2 regions of the uncultured Salinisphaera sp. genome follow, and region 2 is predicted to be linked to the other one. Evidence: riboswitches for the same ligand, from Rfam matches in the RefSeq annotation. Region 2 holds a riboswitch; the other holds the start of a gene.
The links. A riboswitch is a leader RNA that binds a small molecule or an ion and turns the genes downstream of it on or off. The one in region 2 is predicted to bind glycine.
Positions count from the first base shown of each region.

Region 1 (7,392 bases), on a different contig from region 2:
CAGTCGAGCCCGTCGAGCTTGAGCGTGCCGCGCTTGAGATGATCCATCACCCGGCCCGGCGTGCCCACGACCACGTTCACGCCGCGCTTGAGCGCTGCAAGCTGCGGGCCATAGCCCTGTCCGCCGTAGATAGGCAACACGTGAAAGCCCGGCATATGCGCGGCATAACGCTGAAACGCTTCCGCGACCTGGATCGTGAGTTCGCGCGTGGGTGTAAGCACCAGCGCCTGTGGTCCCTTGCCACCTTTGCCACGTTCCGGCAGGCCGGAAAGAATGGGCAGCGCAAAGGCCGCGGTCTTGCCGGTACCCGTCTGGGCCTGGCCCAGCACGTCCTTGCCTTCGAGCAAGGGCGGAATGGTCGCGGCCTGGATCGGCGACGGCGTTTCGTAGCCGACATCGGCCAGCGCTGCCATCACGGCATCGGATAAAGCCAGATCGCTGAAGGCGATCTGCGGGGATTCATTTTCGGTAGGGACGGACATGCATAGCCTGAAGGCACGGGCGCGGACGCGCGCCCGAAGAAACACTGCGCCAGAACGGCGCGGGCAACTATTCTACCCGTTATTCACCGTCGTCGGTCCCTGTTTTTCGGTTGCCGCGTCATCGACGATCGCCGCAATCGAATCGGCGGTGAGCGCTGACAGCGTCCAGCCCAGGTGGCCGTGCCCGGTGTTGTAGAACACGTTCGGTGCGCGCCCGGCCCCGACCCGCGGCATCATGTTCGGCATCATCGGGCGTAGCCCGGCCCAGGGCACCACCTGACGGGTCTTGACGTCGGGAAAGCACTGTTTCACCCACTCGACCAGTGGCGCAATACGGTCGGCGCGAATATCGCGGTTGAATCCGTTGAACTCGGCGGTGCCGGCCACACGAAAGCGGTCGTCGCCCAGACGCGCACAAACGAGCTTGGTTTCGTCATCGAGCAGGCTCACCTCGGGCGCGCCCTGTTTCGATGCCTCGTCTTCCAGATTCACGGTAATCGAATAACCCTTCACCGGATAAACGTTGACCCGGTCGCCCAGCTGCGAGGCGATCTCGCGGCTGCCGGTGCCGGCACAGACCACCACCCCGTCGAAATCGAGCGTCACCCGGTCTTCGGGCGTGTCGTTGTCACAGGCCGCTATCGTCACCCTGCGACCGTCGGTCTTGAGGCTTTCTACGGTGTTGTTGTAACGAAACTGCACGCCCTGCGCCTGCGCGGCCCGGGCCAGCCCCTGGGTGAACTTGTGAATATCGCCGCTGGAATCGCTTTCCGTGAAGAAGCCGCCGTAATACTCGCCGGCCAGCGCGGGCTCGATTGCACGCATCTCGTCGGGTGTGACCGGCTGCCGCTCGAGCCCGCCTGCCGCCAGCAGCTTCGAGACTTTCTCGGCGTGCCGATAGCCGGCCCGATTACGATAGATATGCAGGATGCCTTTTCGCTTGACGTCGAAATCGATGTTTTCACGCTCCGCCCAGGAGAATAGAAACTCACGCGCCTCGATCGCCATTCGTGCGGTTTCGGTGGTATTGCGCCCGTACTGTGGAATGGCGCCAATGAATTCCAGAAACCATGAGAGCTTGTGCCAGGAAGGTTTCGGGTTGACCAACAAGGGTGCGTCGCTGCGAAACATCCATTTCATGCCCTTGAAGACCATTGGCCAGTGATTCCAGACCTCGGCGTTCGAGGCCGACAGCTGGCCGCCGTTGGCGAACGAGGTTTCCATCGCCGCATAGCGATTGCGGTCGAAAAGGGTCACGGTATAGCCGCGGCGGACCAGAGCGTAGGCCGTGGTGACCCCGGTGATTCCGCCGCCGATGATTGCTATATGGTTCATATGCCTTTATCCGGTGGTGTCGTGCGTGGATGCCCTGCACTCGTGCAGGTGCCGCCCCTTCCGTCACTTGGACCTGAGAGATTCACCCACGGCATTGTCACCGTGTGCTTGCTCCTTCGGTGCACGCCGGCCCAGCGGCCGCGCGACTCTTCGGATATGGCCGCGATAACGGTCCTTGGTGCCTGAGAGTTTCCGGGGCGGTTGCTCCTTCGGCGCCGGCGCCGTGCGCCGATCTCTCCCGCTATCGCGTTGATGTTCTAGACCTGTCGGTTGGCTTTTGGCCTGGACATGACGTCGCCCGCGACGATGTTCAAGATCGGGCGTGCTTACTTGGCAAGATACCACGAGCAATCCCCATGCCAACACTCCCCGAACGCCACCGCGCAAGGCATCGCGCCGCGCTCTGTACCGAGTGACGATGCGCCATACAGGATATATCCATCCGTACGCACGACCCTGGCCTGTCTGGTGTCCGTGACGGCGCCGGGCCAGGCACGACCAGCGCCGGGCATCGACTGGAAAACCCCGGCAGGCCTCATCTCGTCGTTAAAGGGTCAGGGCGTCGTAGCCGTCGGCACGTATCTTCTTAGGCAGCTGCCCGTCTTTCATTTTCCATGACTTCGCAGGCGTTGGACGCGGCGTGCCTGGTTTCACGTATGCCTGTTATCAGCCGGACGGTTACGAACAGGCCGAAGCGTCATGGGGGCCGTGCGAAGTATCGACATCAACCGACAACGCGATTACGCCCTTCGGCCTTGGCCTGGTACAGACGACGATCGGCTTTGGAGAAAAGCGTTCTGAAATCCATGCCGTCGCGCCCCAGTTCGGCGATACCGATGCTTACCGACATCGGAATATCCTTACCGCGGTAGCGGAACGGCCGGTCGCGAACGAGATCGCGCAGGTCGACGGCGATCCGGCGCGCATGTTCCAGATCCACATCGGACAAGAGAATCCCGAACTCCTCGCCGCCCAGCCGGCCGGCGACGTCGGTCTGGCGAATGCGCGAGGCCAGCAGTTCAGCAACGAAGCACAGCGCCATGTCGCCGGCATCGTGACCATAGTCGTCGTTCACGCGTTTGAAATGATCGAGATCGACGACCAGCATCGCGAGCGGAATTTTCTGGCGCAGATAGCGCTGGCGTTCGCGCGCGAAGACTTCGCGAAAACGCGACCGGTTGGCGAGCCCCGTCAGCGGGTCGGCAAGCGCGAGCGCACGCAGTTCGTGCTCGGTCTTTTCCCGGCTGGCTTCGTAGATATACGAAAAGCCGAGAATGGAGCCCGTGCAAAGCACCACGTTGACGACACTCAGATACCCGATCCAGCCGCCCCAGATACCGTGCTTGTACACAAAGATCGCGCCCGCACAGCCTATGAACAGTAGTGCTACCCACAACCCCTGCCATCGTCCCAACAGAAGATGCGACAGCAAAGGCACGAGAAAGACCCATATGAACACGGTAACGCCGGTTGCCCCTGTCCATAACGACAGCATCATGACGATAAAGAACGGGACCACGAACAGAACGTTGGTGACGGGTGCCCGCTCTGTTTCATGCACCACATAAAGCAGGAGCGCGGCGTACGCGACCAGGCACAGTTCGGCCACCGCAAGCCAGCGGTAGCCGAGGTAGAAATGAAGGCCGGCATAGCCGAGCACGGCCGAGCAGGTAAACCACAGCAGCGCGGTGAATACGGTGCGCTGGTAGGGGCGTACCTCTGCGGGCCGATCGCGTTTGAGAAAAAGGTTTTTCATTGGCGGTGCTGCGGCAGCCGAATGTACCCGCACGCCGCAACCGCGAAAACCACCCCCATTTAGACCCCGTCTCTCATGTCTTGTCGTGGAGGGATCGCCCGCGCCGCGCCTGCCAGGCTTTACGCAAGACGCCGCACCTTATCCCTCGCACTGATTTTTTTACGACGCATCCGGACCGCTTCAGCGTTCTCGTTATAAATCGAAAACCAGGCTATGTCGATGACCCAGGCCGGGCGCCGAGCCTCCCCCAAGCCGGAGCATATCCGCAATGCGCACCGCAGTATCAAAGGGCGCGCGGCGCGACCCGGCGAAAACCCCGCGTTTTCCGACACCTGCCTGTTGTAGCGCCCGTGACCCCTGGCGATTGAAGGTATGCGCATCGCGCATCCTGCGCTGTGTCGGTGTTGTTGCCTTCGCGCACTGATAACATTCGTGCCACGCTCTTACGCATCGTGTAACTTTGGCAGCTCTAGCCCGCGCCATCGACTACAAAGGACGACGCGAACCCATGATTACCGCTGATGAAGCACTGGAACGTTTGAAGCTCGGTAACCGCCAGTTCGTCGATAACATCGAGACTGCCGAAACCTTGAGCAAGCATGCCCGCCCGGCTGAACTGGTTGCCGAACAAAAACCGCTCGCGATAATCCTGGGGTGTTCCGATGCACGCGTGCCTGCGGAAATCGTGTTCAACCAGGGCCTGGGCGATCTGTTCGTGATTCGCGTGGCGGGTAACGTCGTTGCGCCGTCCCAGATTGGTAGCATCGAATTCGCGGCCGCGCAGTTCGGCACCCCGCTGGTCGTTGTGCTCGGGCACACGCAATGCGGTGCGGTCACGGCCACGCTCGACGAACTCCAGCAGCCGAACGAAAACCAGTCGCGCAACCTGCGTTCGATCGTGGATCGCGTGCGCCCGTCCGTGGAAAAACTGCTCAAGGGGGATCTCGCCGGAGATCGCCATGCGCTCATCCACGCGGCCGTACGCGCCAACGTTGCCCGCTCGGTCAAACGCCTGCGGCACGGTTCGGACATCCTGGAGCAGCTGCTAACACAAGGTCAGCTCAAGATCGTCGGCGCCGAATACGCGATCGAAACCGGCAAGGTGACGTTCCTCGACGACGTGGTCGACGGATAGCCCGGTATCGCCCGGCCCCGGGCGATAGTAAAACGCCCGGGGCCTCGATCACGCGTTCATGCCCATTTGCGGCTTTCGCCGCGGTGGCGCGTCAGCCCAGCTGATCGAGCGCGGCCACGAAACGCCCGGCACAGGCGTTTACGTCGTAGAGCTTGTCCAGACCGAACAGGCCGACACGAAACGACCGGAAATCGTCGCCCTCGCCGCACATCAGCGGCACGCCCGCAGCGATTTGTACGCCGGCTTCGACGAAGCGCTTGCCGGATTGGATATCTGCGTCTTGCGTATAGCTGACCACCACACCCGAAGCCTGGAAGCCGGGTGCGGCCACACTGGCGAAACCACGGGCTTCGAGTGCTTCGCGTATCTTGCCGCCCAGCTCGAGCTGGCGTTCACGGGCGTGCTCGAAACCCAGCGTACGGGTTTCGCCCATCATCGCCAGCAGCCGGGTCAAACCGTCGGTGGGCATGGTGGCATGATAGGCATGGCCCCCGTCTTCGTAGGTTTCCATGATCTGCAGCCACTTGCGCAGGTCGCAGGCATAGCTGCTGCTCGTGGTGGCCTCGATACGCTGGCGCGCGCGTTCGCTGAGCATCACCATCGCGCAGCACGGCGAGGCACTCCAGCCTTTTTGCGGCGCGCTGATGAGCACATCGATACCGCAGGCCTGCATATCCACCCAGTGCGTGCCCGATGCAATACAGTCGAGCACGAACAGACCGTCGACGGCATGTACCGCCGCGGCCACCGCGCTTAGATAGTCGTCGGGCAGCAGCATGCCGGCCGACGTCTCCACATGGGGTGCGAACACCACCGCCGGACGCTCTGTCTCGATGCGTTCTACCACCTCGGCGATAGGTGCCGGCACAAACGGTGCCTGGGCCCCTTCGTGCTGTCGCCGTGCACACAGCACGGTGGTCGAAGCCGGGATGTCGCCCATGTCCATGATCTGTGTCCAGCGATAGCTGAACCAGCCGTTGCGGATGACCAGGCAATGCGCATCGCCGGCGAACTGGCGGGCCACGGCTTCCATGCCAAAGGTGCCGCTACCCGGCACGACCACCGCCGAGTGGGCGTTGTAGACCTGCTTGAGCACGCCCGAAACCTCGGTCAGCACATGCTTGAAGCGCGCCGACATATGATTGAGCGCGCGGTCGGTATAGACCACCGAATATTCCAACAAACCATCGGGATCCACGGCTGTTTCTGCCTGCGTCATGGCGCACATCCTGTTGTTGTTTCGGCCTTGAGCCCGCTACTTTGGCATAAAACCACCCCCGACAAGCAGGCGCTTGAAACCGGAACGCTTAGGGGGCTTATGCTGTGGTCCATGCGAAACGGATATTGGTCATGAACCTGCTGGCCCACCTACTGCTTGCAGAACGCAGCGATACGTCGTTCGCCGGCCAGATTCTCGGCGACGAGATCAAGGGTCGCCTGGACGATCGTTTCCTGCCCCGCGTACGCCATGGCATTCGCCTGCACCGCGCGATCGACGGCCACAGCGACGCCCACGACGGGCACCGACGCCTGCGTAATCGCTTCCACCCACCGCAGCGGCGTTATGCAGGTATTCTCGTTGATATCGGCCTCGACTACGCCCTGGCGCGGCACTGGGGCGATTTCCATCCCGACTCGCTCGAGAGCTTTGCCCGCCGGGCACAGCAGCGCGTCATGGCTGAGTGGCCCTCCAACGCGCCCTTCAGCCGGATGCGCCTGCGCGGGCTAGGGAGCGTTCTGGCGGGCTATCGTCATCCGAAGGGCATACAGCGCGCGCTCGACTCGGTATCGGGCCGCCTCCGGCGCGACAACCCGGTGGCGGACGCACTGCCGGCCATTCAGGCAGAACAACAGGCCTTTGCCGACGAGCTCACCCAGCTCATCGAGGACCTGGCTGCCGTGGTCGGGCGTTTCGACCGGGCGGCCCACCCTCCGGGGCAATGATCCGGATATTCGCGGCTTACCCGCCCTCGGTCGACTGGTCCGGCGCGTCGTTTTCCAGGCGTCGCCGTACGTCGATATCGCGCATGCGCCGAATCTCGGGTTTCTCGATCTGTTTGCCGACGTACTTCGCGACATGGCGCTTGAGCTCGCCTTCGATATCGGCCACCACGTCGAGTACCGAAGCCCGCAGCCCCTGGGCATTCACCTCCACATCGATATCGTTCTCGGTCGGCGCCGGTATGTCGATGAAGATATGCAGCGGCTGCTTCGCCCGCGCCGTGAGCTTCAGCTGCGCGCGCAGCCGGGTTTCGAAGCGATGGTCGTGGGCGGCCAGGCGCACGGTCAGGTCGAGGTCGATTGGAATCGTCAGGTCGAACTCGATCAACTCGCCCTCGCGGCGCAGAACCGACGGCTCGCGGATACTGCCCTCGGCCTGGATGGTCGCCAACCCTGCCGGCCCGACCTGGCGCGGGCCGAAGTCCACGGCATTGCCGGTGAGATTGGCCAACGCCTGTTCGACCCGTTCGACGGTGACCGCGTGTTCGAAGAAATCGCGGCCGAAATCCTCGTAGGAATATTCCGTTCGCAACTCGGGGCTGGGTTTGGGTGCCTCGGCCATATCGTTACCTTTGTTGTTTTTTCCTGCCAGCCCTGCTCACCGTCGGCCCGGCGACGTGCCCGGCCGATGGCGCATACATCGCGTGCGCCGGCGCGCGCTACTTGCGAATACGGTTGTCCGC
Region 1 is NZ_CAXGSH010000010.1:10,272-17,663, forward strand. It holds gene ABNU97_RS03180 (DEAD/DEAH box helicase) at 1-482, opposite strand, end outside; gene ABNU97_RS03185 (D-amino acid dehydrogenase) at 555-1,817, opposite strand; glycine riboswitch at 1,977-2,068, opposite strand; gene ABNU97_RS03190 (GGDEF domain-containing protein) at 2,542-3,573, opposite strand; gene ABNU97_RS03195 (carbonic anhydrase) at 4,082-4,708, shown strand; gene ABNU97_RS03200 (aminotransferase class V-fold PLP-dependent enzyme) at 4,800-5,927, opposite strand; gene ABNU97_RS03205 (ACP phosphodiesterase) at 6,059-6,652, shown strand; gene ABNU97_RS03210 (hypothetical protein) at 6,669-7,271, opposite strand; gene ABNU97_RS03215 (invasion associated locus B family protein) at 7,369-7,392, opposite strand, start outside.
Region 1: linked by a shared signal. The riboswitch ahead of ABNU97_RS03185 (D-amino acid dehydrogenase) and the one ahead of gcvT (glycine cleavage system aminomethyltransferase GcvT) in region 2 are both predicted to bind glycine.

Region 2 (7,392 bases):
TTCCCAATCGGCGGGCACTCGGGCGAGCGCGACCGAGCACGACAACGTCGGCGCATAGCTGCCGCTGGTGATTTTGCCCTCGGCATGTTCTTCCTCGACATCGCTGTCGACGGCACGCACCGCGGTCTTGCTGCGCATCACGCCACGCCCTTCCAGCACCAGCCCAACCAGCTTTTGGTCGACGCCCTGTGCGCGCATGTGCTCCAGCGCCGAGCGGCCAACAAAATCGCGCTCTTCGGGCTTGAAGGCCACGGTCCAGGCCAGGCCCGATTCCAGCGGGGTGCGGTCTTCGTCCATATCCTGGCCATAAAGATTCAGGCCCGCTTCCAGGCGCAGCGTGTCGCGCGCGCCCAGGCCGATGGGCGCTACGCCCTTGTCGCGCAGCGTCTTCCATGCGTTCACGGCCTCGTCGGCCGGTAGTACGAGCTCGAAACCGTCTTCGCCGGTATAGCCGGTGCGCCCGATCGAGCGATCATCCTGCGCGACCACGCGAAACGGCTTTAGCTTGAGCGCAGCGGCCTTCAAATCGTCGTCGAACAGCTCGGCGGCGATGTCGCGCCCGCGCGGGCCCTGCACGGCGATAATGGCCAGATCCTGGCGGTGCTCGATCGACACGTCGTAATCGCGGGCCTGACTGCCGATCCAGGCCAGATCCTTTTCCGTGGTCGCTGCATTGACCACGACGCGATACAGATCGTCACTCAGGTGATAGACGATGAGATCGTCGATCACGCCGCCGCGGGTGTTGAGCATGCAGGTATAGAGCGCGCGCCCGGCCTCGTCGATCTTGGCCACGTCATTGGCCAGCAGCCAGCGCAGGAATTCGCGCGACTCTCGACCGCGGATATCGACGACGGCCATATGCGACACGTCGAACATGCCCACGCTCTCGCGTACGGCGTTGTGTTCGGAGATCTGGGAGCCGTAGTCGATCGGCATGTCCCAGCCGGCGAAATCCACAAGCTTGGCGCCGTCGGCGACATGTGCGTCATAGAGCGGGGTGCGTTTGGCCATGACAATCTCTTTGCAGATGAATCAACAGAATACGGGCCGGCCCGGGCTTTCGCCTGCCGCCCCTCTGTCCTGGCACCTGAGAGATTCGCCCCTTCGGTGAGCCGTGGTTCACACGACTGCTCTCCAGAGTCGATCAAGCCGGCGCGTCATGACGCCGGCGCGCGCGTGGTTCGGGTACCTGAGCGTTTCCGGGCGGAAATTTGCGCCTTCGGTGACGGGCGATGGCCCGTTCTCTCCCACGCGGTTATTGACCGTGGCCTCGACTATACCGGCGCGATCCATACAGGCCAAGCGTCGGCCCCGGAACCGCTTTTCACTGCAAAATACAGGCGTTTTGCGTTATTGCAGCAGCCGCGGGCCGTTGTCGGACAGACCCACCGCATGGTGAATCATGATCTGGCGAACCGGGGCAAGGTTCGCTGCCGCCGCGATCGCGCTCTGGCGCAGGTTGCGCAGCAAGGGGTTGGCGCTGCCATAGACGCGTTTGAAGGCGTCGGTGATGCCCAACATCATCAGGTTCTCGGCCATGCGCGCACGCTGATAGCGGCGCAGGTAGGTCATGTCGCCGGCATCGCGACCGGCCGCGCGCCCGGCTTCGAGCGCTTCGACCATGCCCGCCACGTCGAGAAGGCCAAGGTTGACCCCCTGACCCGCCATCGGGTGCACCACATGCGCGGCATCGCCGGCCAGCGCCACCCGCGGACGACAATATTCGCGGGCATGCTGGAGCTTGAGCGGGAAGGACGCCCGCCGATCCATATGCTCGATTTCACCCAGCACATGCCCGCTGGCTTCGCTCAGGCGTGCACGAAACGTCTCGTCGTCGAGTTCGGCAAGCTCCGCGGCGAGCGCATCGTCGGCGTGCCAGGCGAGCGAGCAACGACCGTCCGAAAGCGGCAGAAACGCCACCGGCCCGGTTTCGGTAAAGCGCTGCCAGGCGATATGGCGATGATGCCGCGCCGGGGTGACCGTACCGACGGTACAACGCTGGCCGTACGACCAGCCCGTGGTTTCTATGCCGGCCGCTGCCCGCACCGGGGAATTCGCGCCTTCCGCGCCAACCACGAGCGCCGCGCTCACGGTCGTTCCGTCGTCGAGACGCAGTCGGGCGGCATCCGGGTCGAAGGCCAGGCTTTCCATCTTCGCCGGGCAGTAGATATCGACATCGGTGAGCGCCTGCCACGCGCTGTCGACGATCAGGTTGTTTTCGACGATATGCCCGAGCTCGGGCAGCCCCACCGCGGTATGTTCGAGAAACAGCTCGCTGGCGCCGCCGGCCTCCCAGACCTTCATGCCGGTGAACGCGCAGCAGCGCCGGCGCTCGACCGAGGCCCACAGGTCGAGATTCTCGAGTACGCGCCGCGTGCCTGGCGCAATCGCCGACACGCGCAGCCCGTAGTCCTGGCTGGTATCGAAACGCGGCGGGCGTTTGGCTTCGACCAGTGCCACCGAGAAATCGGCACGCGACAGCGCCACCGCGAGCACGGCACCGACCATGCCGCCGCCGACGATGGCCACGTCATAACGCGGATTGTGACTACTCATGAGCTTGCCTTGCGAATACGCGCCGGGGCCAGGGCCAGCCCCATGCTGCGCCGGGCCATGTCGTCGCGAATCGACGGCATCAGCGACAGACCGAACAAACCCGCGCCGCGGGCATGGTCGAGCATGGGAATACGGTTGGAAAACAGGCGCACGATGGCGTCGGTGAAATTGGCCACGCGATGCTGGTCCGGGCGCCGAGCCTCGGCCCAGGCGGCCAACAGATCGCCGTCGCCGGGATCGAAATCGGGATTGGCGGCGAGGCGCTCGCGCAGCATCGCGGCCAGCAGCAGCGCATCGCGAATCGCCAGATTGAACCCCTGGGCGGCCGCCGGATGCAGGGCATGGCCGGCATTGCCGATAAGCACGGCGCGATCGACCGCGGCCCGGTCGCACAGCACCCGCGCCAGCGGATAGCTGCCGCGCGGCCCGGCCAGCTTGAGCTGGCCCAGACGCTGGCCGAAGGCCGCCTGCAGGCCGTCGATGAATTCGTCATCGCTGACCGCGCACATCTGCTCGGCGCGTTCGCTGGGCAGCGTCCATACCGCGGCACAGCTGGCCCGTGTACAGGGCAGCAGGGCCACCGGCCCGTCCGGGGTGAAGCGCTCGTAGGCACAGCCGCCGTGGGCGCGTTCGGGCTCTACGAAGGTAACGATGGCACGCTGCTGATAATCGTCGGTGCGCGCGCCGATACCCAGCGCGCCGCGTACCGAGGATTGCGCGCCGTCGGCGCCGACCAGCAGGCGGGTACTCAATGTCCGGCTTTCGCCGTCGCCGACCGCACAGGTCAGTTCGATGCGTTCGCCCGCGGCGTCGCGGGTGAGCGATTTGAAGCGTGCCGGGGCAATCACATCCACCTGGCTCATCTGCGCCAGCCGGGCGCGCAGCGCCTCGATCATGGTGAGGTTGGGCAACACATAGCCCAGTGCCGGCAGATCGTAGTCGGCGGCATTCACCCGCACGCTGCCGAAACGGCCCTTTTGGGATACGTGCAATCGTTTGATGGGCGCGGCGTCGTGGGCGATATCGGCCCACAGATCCAGCGCCTCGAACATCCCCCGGGTACCGGCCGCGATCGCGGTGGTGCGCGCTTTCATGTTCTCGTCGGCCGGCGCATCGAAGGCCACGGCCTCGACCAGCGCGATTTTCAGCCCGGTATCGGCCAGCGCGCAGGCAAACGTCGCGCCGGCCAGGCCACCGCCCACTACGGCAATGTCGTACTCGCCGCTCACGGGGTTTCGCTCCGATAGGGTTTGGCCATCAATGCCTCGATCTCGTCGGCGTCCTTGGGCACGTCGGCCGTGAGCACTTCACAGCCGGTTTCGGTGATGACGATATCGTCCTCGACCCGGATACCGATATCCGCAAAGCGCGACGACGGGTTGTCCTGGCCCCGGACATACAGTCCGGGCTCCACGGTCAGCGCCATGCCGGGTTCGAGCAGGCGCCATTCTCCATCCACTTTATAGTCGCCCACGTCGTGGACGTCCATGCCCAGCCAGTGGCTGGTGCCGTGCATGAAATAGGCGCGGTAGCTTTCGGCGGCGATGACCTCGTCGACCGTACCTTCGAGCAGGCCGACATCAATCAGCCCCGCCACCAGCACTCTTAGCGCCGCCTGGTGGACGGCGTTCATCGGCTGGCCGGGTCGGGCGGCCTCGATCGCGGCCCGGTTGGCCGCGAGCACGATGTCGTAAAGCTCGCGCTGGGCATCGGAAAAACGCCCGTTCACCGGAAAGGTGCGGGTGATATCGCCGGCATAGCCGCGATATTCGGCGCCGGCATCGATCAACACCAGGTCGCCGTCGGCCATGGGCGCGCTGTTTTCGATGTAGTGCAGCACGCAGGCGTTCTCGCCCGCCCCGACAATGCTCGGATAGGCCCAGTGCATGCCGTCGCTTTCGAAGGTGTAATGCAGCACGGCGGCGAGCTGATACTCGTACATGCCGGGACGTACCGCCTGCATGGCCGCGCTGTGCGCACGCGCCGAGGTGGCAGCCGCCTGGCGCATGAGTGCGACTTCGTGTTCGGACTTGCGCAGGCGCATGTCGTGGAGCAGGCCGTCGAGGGCCACGATTTCGCGCGGCGGCACGCCGCCCCGCCCCTGGCTGCGCATACCGCCGAGCTGATCGAGCACGCTCTGCTCGAATTCGGGATGCGTGCCGAAAGACAGATAGAGCCTGCGACGGCCGTCCAGCAGACGCGCGAGCCAATCCTCGAATTCGTGGATGGCAAAGGCCTGATCGGCGCCGTAGTCGGCCATGGCGCCGTCCGGACCGGCCCGCCGGCCGATCCAGACCTCCTGATCGGCGTTGCGGGCACGACAGAACAGGATGTAATCCCCGGCCTCGAAGCCGGGCGCGATCACCGCGATCGCCTCGGGCTCGCAGAAGCCGGTCAGATAGCGAAAATCGCTGTTCGGCCGATAGGGATAATCGACATCGTTATTGCGGTTGCGCTCGGGGGTGGCCGCGATCATCGCCACGCCATCCGGGCCCACGATATCCGCGATGCGCGCACGACGGGCTGCATGAATCGCCGGCTCGTCGCTGTGCTGCAGATGCGATTGGTCTCTCATCCGATCCCTCGTCCAAGCCTTTCAAGAAAACAAACCGAACCCGTCATCGCGATTGCTAGTGCAGCGACTCGCGCCGCGTGGGCCCTTCGCGCCCGGGCTGAAGCTCGAGGAAGACCATCTGTACGCCGACCCGCACGTATTCCACCAGCTCGGCATAGTCGGCTTCGGCCGATTCGTTGTCCGCGTCTTCGGCGGTCAGGCCCGCGCGCGACAGCTCGGTGAGGTCGTTGACCACCTCGCGGACTTCGCCGGAGAGGTTGTTGATATCGAAGCTGCCGTCGGCGCTCAGGCCATAGAGAAAACCGGCACACCAGCGTGCGAGCGCCTGCACGCGCCGTTCCAGATCGACATCGTCGGCCGGCAGCAGTGGCTGAAAACTCAGGTCCGGATCGAACAGGCCTTCCAGGGTCATCTCGCGCAGCGCGTCCAGCGCGCCTTCGATCTTGTCGTTCTTGACGTCTTCGACCGCGCGCGCGCCGCTGATTTCGTTATCGACACAGAGCATGCCGGTGAGCGTGCCGTGCACCTCGCCCGGCGTCTGTACCGACTCGGCCTGGGTCAGGCCTATCTGGAGGGCATCGAAGATGTTGTTCTGGCTGTTGCCTTGGCTCATGTCGCGCTGCTTTTTTGCAATACGCCATGGTAGCAAAGCCGACTATTGACCCGGCGCATCGAAGTTCGTGGGCGACTGTGCTTGGCCGGACCTTGGCCGGGCTGGGGCGCCGCCCTCGTATCAGCCCCCGGCCTCTAAACAACGCCCAGGCAGCAGAAATAGATGAGGTTATAGAAGGCATGCACGCTCGCCGGCGACCAGAGCCTGGCATGCCGTTCCCAGAGCACGCCGAATACGAGCGCGGGGAAAAAAGTCGCCAGCGCCCAGGCCGGCGGATGGGCCAACAGATGCGCGCCGGCAAACAGCACGGCAGTCAGGAGATTGGCCGCGCTCAGCGGCCCCCAGCGCCTGCGCATACGGCCACGCAGCCAGTCGTGCACGCCGAGCCGAAACACTATTTCTTCGAGCAGGGGCAGTACGACGACCGCCAAGACGAAGACCTGTGTGCCCGGCCAGCGCAGTAGAAACTGCGCTGGCGTGGCGAGCGTGATCAGCCAGAGAGCGGGCACGGCGGCGACAAGCGCCGCCGCATAAACCGGGTCGCCCCAGGGGGATCGCGGTGTCGGCTCAGACGAGCCGACGACGGCGACCCACCCCAACCGCGGCCGCTGCGAGCAGCAGGACCCAGAGCGGGTCGAAACGACCTTCGCCGGTCAGCGTACAGCCGCCGCCGCTGCTGCCGCTGCTGCTGTCCGAACTTGAAGAACCACCCGTGCTCACCACCGGTTCGGTGACGGGTTCGGCAGGTTCTTCCTCGGTGTCGTCGTCAGGCTCGGCGATGGCCTGATCGGCCTCGTCCGGGCAACGCGCGCCGTTAGCCAGCGTCCAACCGATGTCTTCAAGCACGCAGGTGGTCAGACCGATGCCGCTGGCGACATTGTCGTTGCCGGTGGCAAAAGGCTCCATGATCTGGTCCGGAGAAAGCGACTCGTCCCAGTGCGAGATCGAGCTGCCGGGACTGACAGGCGACGGCGCATACAGCATCACCCGGCCCTCCTTAAGACCGTCGGTGAGAATACTGGCCGCGCGGCTGCCGGTATTGATATCGCTCCAGACCACGTTTTCGCTGTTGGTCAAGGACTGGGCACGCTGCTCGTCGGTGAGCTCGGTCCAGAGCGGGTCGCCGGGGAAGGACAGATCCTGGATGAAGGTGCTGTAAATATCGGGCAAGCGTGCGCCGCCGTCGCTGGTCTGCGGAAACTGCCCGGCTCGCGAGTTGGCGTTGTCGATGAGCGCGACCAGCGATATGAAGCCCACGCCGTGCGTGAGTTCGTGTTCTACCGTGCTTACGAAGCTCGGGCGGTCGCTGGGCGTTACGCCGTTGATGCCGTAGTACCAGCTGGCACCCTTCAGGCAACCGGTGCCCTCGTCGAGAGTCGGATTGAACGTGGCACGGATATCGTTTGCCGTATCCGGCACCCGCGAACCACGCAGGGCGTTCGCCAGCGCCAGCGGATAGAAGACGTTGCTTCGCGCGCGGCTGGTCGTGGTGAAATTGGCGACGTAGCTTATCGGCCCGGCCGCGCCCAAGGTCGCGCTCTCTGGGTCGCAGCTCAACGTCTCGTCGAAGTCGGCGACGATGCGAATCGGAACCCTGCTGTCAATTCGGCTGCCCAGGATATCGGCGGCGTACTGGAAAGCGATG
Region 2 is NZ_CAXGSH010000004.1:1,183-8,574, forward strand. It holds gene gcvT (glycine cleavage system aminomethyltransferase GcvT) at 1-1,014, opposite strand, end outside; glycine riboswitch at 1,069-1,151, opposite strand; glycine riboswitch at 1,171-1,263, opposite strand; gene ABNU97_RS01415 (UbiH/UbiF/VisC/COQ6 family ubiquinone biosynthesis hydroxylase) at 1,354-2,559, opposite strand; gene ubiH (2-octaprenyl-6-methoxyphenyl hydroxylase) at 2,556-3,788, opposite strand; gene pepP (Xaa-Pro aminopeptidase) at 3,785-5,134, opposite strand; gene ABNU97_RS01430 (UPF0149 family protein) at 5,190-5,747, opposite strand; gene mrtJ (JDVT-CTERM system glutamic-type intramembrane protease) at 5,882-6,256, opposite strand; gene ABNU97_RS01440 (JDVT-CTERM domain-containing protein) at 6,315-7,392, opposite strand, start outside.